2 regions of the Amedibacillus sp. YH-ame6 genome follow, and region 1 is predicted to be linked to the other one. Evidence: riboswitches for the same ligand, from Rfam matches in the RefSeq annotation. Region 1 holds a riboswitch; the other holds the start of a gene.
What was found. A riboswitch is a leader RNA that binds a small molecule or an ion and turns the genes downstream of it on or off. The one in region 1 is predicted to bind lysine.
Positions count from the first base shown of each region.

Region 2: another riboswitch for lysine. It lies ahead of ACWG0P_RS04165 (Na+/H+ antiporter NhaC family protein); the one in region 1 lies ahead of lysA (diaminopimelate decarboxylase).

Region 1 is NZ_JBSPEZ010000005.1:40,682-46,590, reverse strand. It holds gene ACWG0P_RS05385 (hypothetical protein) at 1-126, shown strand, start outside; gene dapB (4-hydroxy-tetrahydrodipicolinate reductase) at 187-909, opposite strand; gene dapA (4-hydroxy-tetrahydrodipicolinate synthase) at 906-1,784, opposite strand; gene ACWG0P_RS05370 (aspartate kinase) at 1,816-3,012, opposite strand; gene lysA (diaminopimelate decarboxylase) at 3,009-4,295, opposite strand; lysine riboswitch at 4,374-4,539, opposite strand; gene ACWG0P_RS05360 (hypothetical protein) at 4,762-4,953, opposite strand; gene ACWG0P_RS05355 (HAD family hydrolase) at 5,086-5,909, opposite strand, start outside.
Region 2 is NZ_JBSPEZ010000003.1:141,599-147,507, forward strand. It holds gene ACWG0P_RS04155 (anaerobic ribonucleoside triphosphate reductase) at 1-591, opposite strand, end outside; gene ACWG0P_RS04160 (GNAT family N-acetyltransferase) at 989-1,858, opposite strand; lysine riboswitch at 2,117-2,290, shown strand; gene ACWG0P_RS04165 (Na+/H+ antiporter NhaC family protein) at 2,356-3,852, shown strand; gene ychF (redox-regulated ATPase YchF) at 3,873-4,976, opposite strand; gene ACWG0P_RS04175 (transporter substrate-binding domain-containing diguanylate cyclase) at 5,222-5,909, shown strand, end outside.

The DNA of each region.
Region 1 (5,909 bases):
TTCAAGATACTTAGCAAGATGAAAAAGGAAAACTTCTATAGTACCATTCAAAATGCAATGTATACAAAAGAAAGCAATGAATCGTTTATAAAAAAAATGAAGGATGATATAGAATCATTTTTGTAAGGAGTTGTTTTAGATACCTATCAAAAAAGGAATCCTGTGAGATTCCTTTTCTATCGGATATTATTGTTCAAATAAGATATCTTTCATAGTATACATACCTGGAACTTGTTTGCATGCAAATTGTGCAGCACGAATTGCCCCATTTACAAAGATTTGTTTACTATTAGCAGTATGTTTAATTTCTAAGATTTCATCTTCACCGAAGAAATATACGCTGTGTTCTCCAGCAACACTTCCACCACGAACAGCATGTACACCGATTTCTTTTTGACGTTTTCCTACAAACCCATTTCTTCCATGAACTTCTTTATAAGCATGGGTAGGATTCATCGTTTGAATCAGCATTTTTGCAGTTCCACTTGGAGAGTCCTGTTTTTGATTGTGATGTTTTTCCACAACTTCTATATCAAAGTTTTCTTCCAACATTGGAGTTACAAGTTTTAGCATTTCTTGGAATACTGCGACTCCAAGAGAGAAGTTTGCCTGAAAAACAATCGGTGCTAGTGCTCCAAGTTCTTCAATCTGCTTGATTTGCAAGTCGTTATGACCTGTTGTACCACAGATGTATGCACTTTTGTGCTCTTTGATAAATGGATAAATCCAGTCTAAGTTATTAGGATGCGAGAAATCAATAATGACATCTACATGTTCTTGTAACTTCGACAGATCAGGATGATTGGTACCATCCGCAATCATAACGACTTGCATATCTTCTTTTTTCTCTATGGTATTTACTACGAGTTTCCCCATATTTCCAAAACCAACAACTAATACATTTATCATAGATTTACACCTTTAAGAGCTTTCCCCATCATAACTTTATGATCTTCACTCATTTCACACAATGGTAAACGGTATCCACCAACTGCTTTTCCCATTTGGTTCAACGCTTCTTTTACTGGAATAGGATTAACTTCGATAAACAATGCATGAATTAAATCCATATATTTGATTTGTGCATCTAAAGCGGCTTTATGATTTCCACTTAAATAGTCCATGACCATATCATGAGTTTCTTGTGGTACTACATTTGCTAATACCGAAATTACTCCACTTCCTCCCATGGATAGAACTGGAATAATCATGTCATCATTACCAGAATACATAACGAATTCATCATTTAAGCAGTGTGCAATATCTGCGATATAAGACATGTTTCCACTAGCTTCTTTAATTCCACAAATATTAGGATGTTTACTTAATGTTTCAATTGCCTCGGGAGAAATAGAACATCCTGTTCTTCCTGGAATGTTGTACATAATAATTGGTTTATTGACAGCATCTGCAACAGAAGTAAAGTGACGAATCATTCCTTCTGCATTTGCTTTGTTGTAATAAGGCGCTACAACTAACAAGGCATCTGCACCCATTTCTGCATACTCAATACTCTTATCAATCGCAATCTGTGTACAATTAGAACCACTTCCTACCATAACTGGAATACGTCCTTGAATGGTCTCTAGTGTACATTTTACAACTGCATCATCTTCTTCGTGTGTCATAGTTGCGGATTCACCAGTTGTTCCTAATACAAGAATTGCATCTGTTTTATTTTCCACATGCCATTCTAAAAGTTCTTTTAATTTTTCAAAATTTACGGTTCCATCTTCATGGAATGGTGTAACAAGTGCTACAATACTTCCTTTTACATTAAACATAAGATGTTCTCCTTTTCGCGTTCTTACGCAATTATAAATCAAAAGCTTTAGCTAATACTTCTACTGCTTGTAGTTTATCTTTCTCTTCGATTGTTAATGAGATAGAAATTTCAGATGAAGTAATCATATAGTAAGGGATTTGATGTTCACTTAACGTTGTTAATACCTTTGCGGCAATCCCGCTATGAGTAGAAATCCCTACTCCAATAACAGATAATTTCACAAATCCCAACAATCTTGAAATTGGATATTTTGAATTTAGTTTATCAATGTTCTTAACGATGACATCACTTTGTTTTGTATTACAATAGAATTGAAAGTTTACTTTTCCATCGTGTGTCAAATGCTGAGAAATTGTATCAAGGTTGATATCTAAGTTCGCTATCATGCGAAACAATTCTCCTAAGAATACACCATCGTTTGGCAATTCGTTGACACGCATAATCGCATAATCATCTTTTACGCTGATGCCAGTAATAGGCATATCTTCTAAGTTCTTTGTTGTCTCCATAATATACGTTCCTTTTCTCTCATCTTTTTCCAAAGCTTTTCCTAAAAATAATTTAACTCCATATTTACTAGCAAGTTCTACACTTCTTGTCTCTAAGACACCAGCACCAAGACAAGCCATCTGCATCATTTCGTTATAGGTAATTTCATGTAGTAATTTTGCTTGTTTATACATTCTTGGATCAATGGTATACACCCCATTTACATCCGTATAGATACGACATTCCCATCCAAGTTTCGCTGCCAACGCTACCGCAGTAGTATCAGAACCCCCTCTTCCAAGAGTTGTTATTTCACCATGTTCTGTAGCACCCTGAAATCCAGCAACTACAACCACTTTTCCATCATCCAAATGCTTTTGCAGTGTACTAATTTCAATATCTTTAATACGTGCATGTGCATGATGATTGCTTGTGATAAAACCACACTGATATCCCGTTAATGAAATAGCACTTACACCCAAAGCATCAATGGCCATCGCCAATAAAGTAATGGTACGTTGCTCTCCTGTAGACAACAAAGAGTCCATTTCACGCTCATTTGTACTACCAATTTCATTTGCCATTTCAATCAGCTTATTTGTTGTTTTACCCATAGCACTCGCCACAATAATTAAATTATGTCCAGCGCGTTTCATCTCTACAGCATGAGCGGCAATTGCCTTAATTTGATCAATCGTCCCTACGCTTGTTCCACCATACTTCTCTACTACATTCATACATTAATTGCCTCATCACATTCCAAATCACATAAATCTTCAAAGCTTTCTCTTTTCACAACTACTCTTGCTTTTCCATCTTTCACAAAAACCACGGCAGGTTTTGATAGACGATTATAGTTACTTGCCATACTGTATCCATAAGCACCAGTTGTATAAAGAATCAATAAATCATTTTGTTGAGCCTTTGGTAACATTACATCTTCAATAAGGATATCTCCAGACTCACAGCATTTTCCTGCAACTGTTACTTTTTCTATTTTTTCTTCGTTCATACGGTTCGCAATATCACAAGCATACGCTGCTTGATATAATGCAGGACGAATGTTATCGCTCATCCCACCATCCACAAAGATATATTTTTTATTTTCTGTTTCTTTTTGATATCCAATGCGATATAAGGTAGAACCAGCTTCAGCCACAATGCTACGTCCTGGTTCAATCATAATCTTAGTTAAAGAAAGGTTATATTTCGCTTTCTCTTCTTTACAAGTTGTAAGGATTGTTTTGCATACTTCCTGTAAAGGAATTGGATGATCATCACTTGTGTAATATGCCGCAAATCCACCACCAAGATTTAAAGCGTGAATTTCTAGACTATATTCTTTTTGCATATCATCTACAAACTTCGCAAGTGTTTGTATTTCCGCAACATAAGCATCTTTATCAAAGATTTGAGATCCAATATGAGAATGGAATCCTTCAAATGTAATCTGTGGTGTAGATGTTAATGTTTTGATCATATCCGCAATTTGTTGTTTCATAGTTATAGAAGTTCCAAACTTACTATCCAAATGTGCAGTTACAATATATTTATGCGTATGTGCTTCCACTCCTGGATTCACACGCAACATTGTTTTGATTGATTTCCCACTTTGACGAACTGCCTGTACTAGCATTTCGCATTCCATAGCGTTATCCACTACAATGGTACCAACTCCATAAGTTAAAGCCATTTGAAGTTCTTCATAAGATTTGTTATTTCCATGGAAATACACACGTTCCATTGGAAAGTTTGCTTGTTTCGCAGTAAATAATTCTCCACCACTCACAACATCTAAACACAATCCATAAGCACTTACTAGCTCAATCAAAGCCTTACATGTAAAAGCCTTAGATGCATATAGTACTTCCGTTTCGAACTCATCACTTTGAAATAGTTCATAGAATTGACTCATTTTCGCAGTAATTTTGTTTTCATCATAAATGTACAATGGTGTACGGCAAGTATTTGCCAACTGTTCAACAGATACACCAGATATTTCTAATACGTTCTTGTCCATAAGGTCACCTCATCTATATATAAAAAGTCAGCAAGTAGAAATGTATCACTTACTGACTATCGCGTTATATCGATTGGAAAGTAAGATAGCACATCTACAGTACTGTAGACAGTTCTACGGATATTCTCCATAGACCCACCATTTTCCTATGCCTAGGAAAACAATTCGGCAAATTTGCTTCTATCTTAGATCGTTACCTGCCGGTTCCCTAAGATATTGTCGCATTCGCACCTCTATCAAATTCACACGTATCATAACACTATCTATGCAAAAAAACAATAGTTATATGAAAGAAATGACCATTATTTCATAAATTCTGAAAAATGTTACATATTCAATAGAGGTTTCTCTCAACTATAGTACCATGAACCATGTAATCAATACATACAGAAATAAACATTCTTGTTAAGAAAATATAAATGTAAGTATCATTTCTCTTACAATCAAAAAAGATGAAGCATATGCCTCATCTCAAGGATCCTAGAAAATAAAATACTAAAATTACAATCCCTAATATAATCGCAGTAAATAAGACCGTTCGAAAGGTAAAGACTTCGTTGAAGACATCTTCATTTTCATTTCGCATGACATCGAATATTTCTTGTTGTTGTTTGTCATCTAGGTGTTTTTCTTGCGAATGGAGATTCTCCTGATCCATCTTCTCACCCCTCCACACTACATTGTTAAATTTGTATCCATATTATACCATAAGCTTTTTAAAATTGTTGATATCTAACAAAACCGTAATAAAGTTTATATAAAGAAAAAAGAACGGTGTTGCTCTCCGTTCTCAAATGATACCATGTTTTTTGAAACAATGATAAATTCCATCTTCCTTACTAGAGGTCGTTTGTTCATCACTTAATCGAATCAATTCCTTATTTGCATTTGCCATGGCGACTCCACGATGTGCATGTAAAATCATATCTACATCGTTCATACTATCTCCGATCGCAATGGTATCACAAACAGGAATATGGAAATAATCAAGTAGGATATCCATACCCGTTGCTTTAGAAATATGGGCACACGTAATTTCTCCATTGATTATAGGGTTTTCATCCACGCCATGCAACGTCAATTTCAAGTGAGAAGATAAATTTTCTTGAACTATTCGACAGGCATTCTGCTCTTTCGCAAAAATAGCAATCTTCAAAATTTGTTCATAATCTTTATCCTGAAATTGTTGATAGGGTAACATATGAACACTTGCCATATATTGTCTAGCTAATTCACTATTCATATCCATTTCATTTTTAAATAAATCGTGAAAGAAGGAGAATCCCGTCTCATCTAAGAAGGAATCTCGTATCCCTTCAAGATTGAATCCTACATGATGTTTTTGTAAGAGTTCAATAACATCTACAATATCTTTTTTGTTCATAACTTCTTGAAATAAGAGTGTATCTCTTGTTTCCACATAACTTCCACAAGAAAAAATAAAGCCATCAAATCCTAAATCTAGTAAATCTTGTGCCACCTCTGGCTTTGCTCTTCCCGTTGCCAAGCAAACTTTATGACCATTTGCGCGGGCTTCCTTTATAGCGACTTTGCTTGATTCCAGTATCCCTACTTCATGATCCAACAAAGTTCCATCAATATCTAGAAATATAC
Region 2 (5,909 bases), on a different contig from region 1:
GAAACCATTTTTAAATAATTTATCTAAATCAATTTGGCAACAAGTCAAAGTTCCCATATTCATAAAGTCCATATCATGAATATGAATATCCCCATTTTCATGCAACTGCGCGTGTTGAGGATTCATTAGTTGTGACATACAGAATTCTTTAGAAACAGCACTTCCATATTGCAACATTGTTCCCATCGCTGTATTTCCATCGATGTTCGCATTCTCACGTTTGATATCTGCTTCATTACTATCCGCAAATGTAATCTCTTCAATAGATTTCATCAAACGAGACTTCATGCTACGAATTCTAGTACGTTCTGCACGATATAAAATATATGCCTCACTTGTTCTAGCGTGACCATTTTCAATCAAAACCTTAACAACGGCATCTTGTACTTCTTCTACCGTTGGAATTGTATTCTGGTACATGTTGTTCAACAAACCTACTGCTTGTTCTGTCAACATTTCTGCTGTTGCATAATCTGCAGCAGTCCCCACCTCTTGTGCTACATGTGATGCTGCCAAAAAAATTGCTCTTGTAATTTTTTCTGGAGAGAAATGGATCTCACGACCATCTCTTTTCTTAATAACTGTAATCATAATGACTTCTCCTCCTCTATCATAAGAAATACGGTAAAACATAAAAAAAACAAAAGCTTTATATACGTATTTCTTTCACATCAGCTTTTTAATAGAAAGGATTGATTTCCGTTCTATGCCCATAGAAGATGGATACTATCCATAAGCTGATCTTCTTCGTACTATTATACAGTAAAAAATCTAATTATGGCATTGTAAATAAAAAAAATTCAGTTACATTTTTTATGAAACAATTTGCCGTTATAAATTCACTATTTATACCCTAAATAGTCACAAAATCTTGAATAAAACACTATCAGAAAAATCATTAAGAATATTTTAAATTCAAAAAAACCTTAAACTACCACTTTTGTGGATTCTTAAGGTTCTCTTTACTTAAAAAGATGCAGCTATATAATCACAGATTATTCCTGAACATGAACACTTTCTCTTCACAATCTTTTTGAAATCCGACATTCACTAGATTATTACGCATTGCAAAATTATGAACATCGATATCTCCAATCAGATTATCTATTTTGGCATGATATGCAATATCCATCGCTTTATTTAATAACACACTACTATAATGATATCCTTGTTTTTCAGGTAGAACTCCAATATAGGTGATACCCGCAACACCTTCCACCAACTCGTTGATTGCGACGAATCCAACAGGAGCACCCTGTACCCATAAGATTTGAAAGAATTTATTACTATCCTTATCTTCTAGGATTTCTTTTAATGTACTTTCAACACCTTCCTCTAATCCTAAATCTTTGTACTCTTTTTGAAGAAGTACATCTAGTGTGGTGGAACTTGCCTTTATCATGAGTTCTAATACATCTTTATATTCCATATCCATCGCGCTTGTAAATGTATAACCAGAGGTATCCTTGCTTATCGGTTTGATTGTGTAACTCTCCCTTTCTATGCATAAATTTGCATAGCACTGACAGGCTTTATATATTTTTTCATAATGTATCTTATCTGTATATAAATCTAAGCGCCACTCCACATTTCTAGGTAGTTGTATGAACACATCGCTTAAGAAACTATCGACTTCCTCTTGAGGTATATCTTCTACTGTGAAATGTGCTAAATAGTGCATTTCTTCGAAGATTATCAATCTACATACTACCTTTTCATCTTGAACTTTAACAAAGCATTTTTCCAATGGAAATCCTTCTTTTATTTCTTGTCTTAAGGACTCATTTTGTGCATCACTACTTGATGGCATAGAAACCATCGATTCTACAAATTCTTTACTACATGTTGTTGTTTTCATTGTTTAATATCCTTTCCATGTATGTTTGTTGCATAGGGAAAGAAAAAGCATCCCAAAGAAGGGATGCTAAACACACTGTTAGATTATATTAAACAGGCGTTTTGTATCTTTCCTTTGTTTCATTATTAGGTTTTTCATACAAACCACCTGCCTTTCATTGTTTTTATATTAACATGCACAGCATAAATTGTAAACTGGATATTGATTTACAAGTACTTCCATTGACATTTCGTTGGAATGATGGTAGTCTAAACAACGTTAATTGATAGAGGCGCAAATCACAAGAGTACATCTTCACATCTGCTTGGTGGCAGTGAATATGGAAAGGGTTATTTGCCGAAGAAACATATGAACACCAATTCAATGTTTCTGGTATTTTGCACAACATGCACAATACTGTCACTTTACATAAAGTGGAGAGCTATCTAAAGTATAGAAATTATATGCTTTGATGGAGTCTGTCCAACAAGGCATTTTTTTATGGAGGAGATGATTTTATGGAGTTTACCGCAACATTTTTCTCGCTATTACCACCAATTATAGCGATTGCTTTAGCACTGATTACAAAAGAGGTGTACTTGTCCTTATTTATAGGGATTGTATCAGGGGCGTTACTTGTGAGTGGGTTTCAAGTACTAGACGCAACAAATGTTATCTTTGATACAATGGGTGAAAATTTAGGAGATACTTGGAATATAGGGATTCTTATTTTCCTTGTATTTCTAGGTATGATTGTTTCCTTGATGAATCGTGCAGGTGGTAGTAAAGCATATGGCGCTTGGGCAAATAAAAAGATACATACAAAACATGGCGCATTATATGCAACGTTTGCCCTTGGTTCTTTTATATTTGTAGATGATTACTTCAATTGTTTAACCGTTGGGAATATTATGCGTGAAGTGAGTGATTCCTTTAAGATATCGCGTGCTAAGCTTGCTTATATTATTGATTCTACGGCAGCGCCGATTTGTATCATTGCGCCGATTTCTAGTTGGGCTGCGGCTGTTAGTGGATATACGAGCGGTGATGGGTTTACATTATTCCTTAGCACCATTCCTTATAATTTATATGCATTATTAACCATCGTAATGGTGATTCATGTTATACGTAATGATTTTGATTTTGGTAAAATGGAAGAGAATGAGAATTGTGCTGCATTAGGTGATGTTCACTTTGGCCTACATGATTATCAAAATAATGAAGAAATACCTACATCGGACAAAGGAAAAGTACTAGATTTGGTTCTACCTGTTCTATTCTTAATCATTGCTTGTGTTACAGCTATGATTTATACTGGAGGATTTTTCGAGGGTGTTGATTTTATTACTGCCTTTACAAATTGTGATGCATCTAGTGCTCTTGTATTAGGATCGTTCTTTACTTTGATTTTCACCTTCTTGTTGTACATTCCTCGTCGTATTATTCGTTATCAAGATTTCGCAGATTGTATACCGCAAGGATTTAAAATGATGGTTCCTGCCATTATCATATTAATACTAGCTTGGACATTAGGTGACCTTGTTTCTACCAAACTTGAAGCAGGTATATTTGTATCTGAACTTTTGAAACATGCGAGTATATCTTCCGCAATCTTACCCGCAATCTTATTTATTGCCGCAGCTGCTTTGGCTTTCTCTACTGGTACTTCTTGGGGTACCTTTGGTATTTTGATTCCTATTGTGACTGCTATCTTTGCAGAAGGAGAACCTTTATTAGTAATTTGTATATCTTCTATTCTTGCGGGTGCTGTTTGTGGAGATCATATTTCACCTATTTCAGATACGACCATTATGGCATCTGCTGGTGCACAATGTAATCATATTAATCATGTTACCACACAGACACCATACGCTTTAATTGTTGCCGTTTCTTGTGTGGTTGGATATCTTGTTGCCGGATTTACTAAGAACGTTTATATCACCTTTATTGTAGCTTTACTTACAATGGTAATTGTGAATAAAATTGTATGGAAGCTAAAGAAAAGGAAACGATGAATAATCGTCTCCTTTTTCATTTACACGTTAAATCTAAAATGCAATACATCTCCATCTTGAACAACGTACTCTTTACCTTCTAAACGAAGCTTTCCAGCTTCTTTTACAGCAAGTTCTGTTTCTAATGTATCAATATCATCAAACTTGTAACATTCTGCACGAATGAATCCTTTTTCAAAATCCGTATGGATAACACCTGCACATTGAGGAGCCATCATTCCTTTTTTGAATGTCCATGCACGACATTCATCTTCACCTGCTGTAAGGAATGTACATAAATCAAGAATATTATAAGCTGCTTTCACAACCTTATCTAAGCCACTTTCCGCAATCCCTAAATCATTTAAGAATTCGGTTTTTTCTTCTGCATCTAAAGAAGATAATTCTTCTTCAATCTTTGCGCAGATTGCGACAACTTGGTTGTTTTCTGCTTTCGCAAATTCTTTCACCTTTACATAATATGGATTTTCATCAGGATTAGAAATTTCTTCTTCTGACATATTCGCAATATAAATCATTGGTTTCAATGTTAACAAACTAAAAGCTTTGATAATAAATAGTTCATCTTCATTCAGTTCTACACTACGAGCTGGACTAGCTGCCACTAAAGCCTCTTGCAATTTCTTTAAAACTGCAACCTCTTTTATAGCATCTTTATCTTTATTTGTCATAGCTTTACGTTCAATTTTACCTAAACGATTTTCTACTGTTTGTAAGTCCGCTAGAATTAGTTCTAAATTGATAATCTCAATATCACGAATAGGATCTACATCCCCTTCTACGTGTGTAATATTAGCATCATCAAAGCAACGTACAACATGACAGATTGCATCTGTTAAACGAATGTTACTTAAGAATTGATTTCCCAACCCTTCACCTTTACTAGCACCTTTTACAAGACCCGCAATATCGGTAAATTCAAATGTTGTATAAATCGTCTTTTTTGGATGAAACAATTCTACCAAGCGATCAATTCTATGATCAGGTACTTCTACTACTCCTACGTTTGGTTGTATAGTAGCAAATGGATAGTTCGCTGCCTCCACTTGTGATTTTGTTATGGCGTTAAATAATGTGGATTTACCAACGTTTGGCAATCCAACAATTCCTGCTGTTAATGGCATAATATCATTCCTCTCAATTCAATGGTTACATTTTATCATGTTTTATGCTTTATGCAAAGAACTTAAGCATTATCCCCTACTTCATTATATATCTCGAAAAATGCGAGTTGTTTTTTTTCTCTATAGAATCCATCCATTTTTATGAAGTTACTTACATTTTCATATTCTTAGTTTTTAATTTTCTTATGTTACTATTCTGTGATAAAATAAGTATAACAAATAGTTATGTTTAGAGAGGGGAATTTATGAATAATAAAAAAAGGTACACATCCTTTTTAAAAATGATAATAATCATGCTTGTTTTTAGTTTGAATGTATTTTCTATTCAAGCGAATGATAAAGAAGTAATCCGTGTAGGATTTCCTTCATTAAAGGGATTATCCATGAAGGACTCAAATGGAAATTACTATGGCTATGATTATGATTATCTTATGCAAATCGCTCAATATACTGGGTGGAAATATGAATTTGTTGAAGTAGAAGGAGATGCCAACCAAAGAATTACAACACTCATGGAAATGTTAAAAAAAGGTGAGATTGATTTATTAGGAGACACAAAGTATATTGAATCTTTATCAAACGATTATGATTATACAAGTGAGCCTTATGGAAGTGCCTATAATGTAATTGCAGTGAAAGATGATAGCAACCTATTGGATTTAAACGGAATACTGAATAAGAAAAATCTGAAAATCGGAATTATGAAAAATTCCTCAAAACGTGAATCCTATCTAAACCAATACGCCGATTCTAATGGTTTTAGCTATGAAAAAGTTCTCTGTGAAAATGAAGAAGATTTGGTAACAAAACTTGATAAGAATGAAATAGATGCCTTTTTATATGTAGATTTAAGTTTACCTGATAATTGTCATTCAATCGCTAGGTTTTCACCTGATCCCTTTTATTTCATTACAACAAAGGGTAATTCTGCAT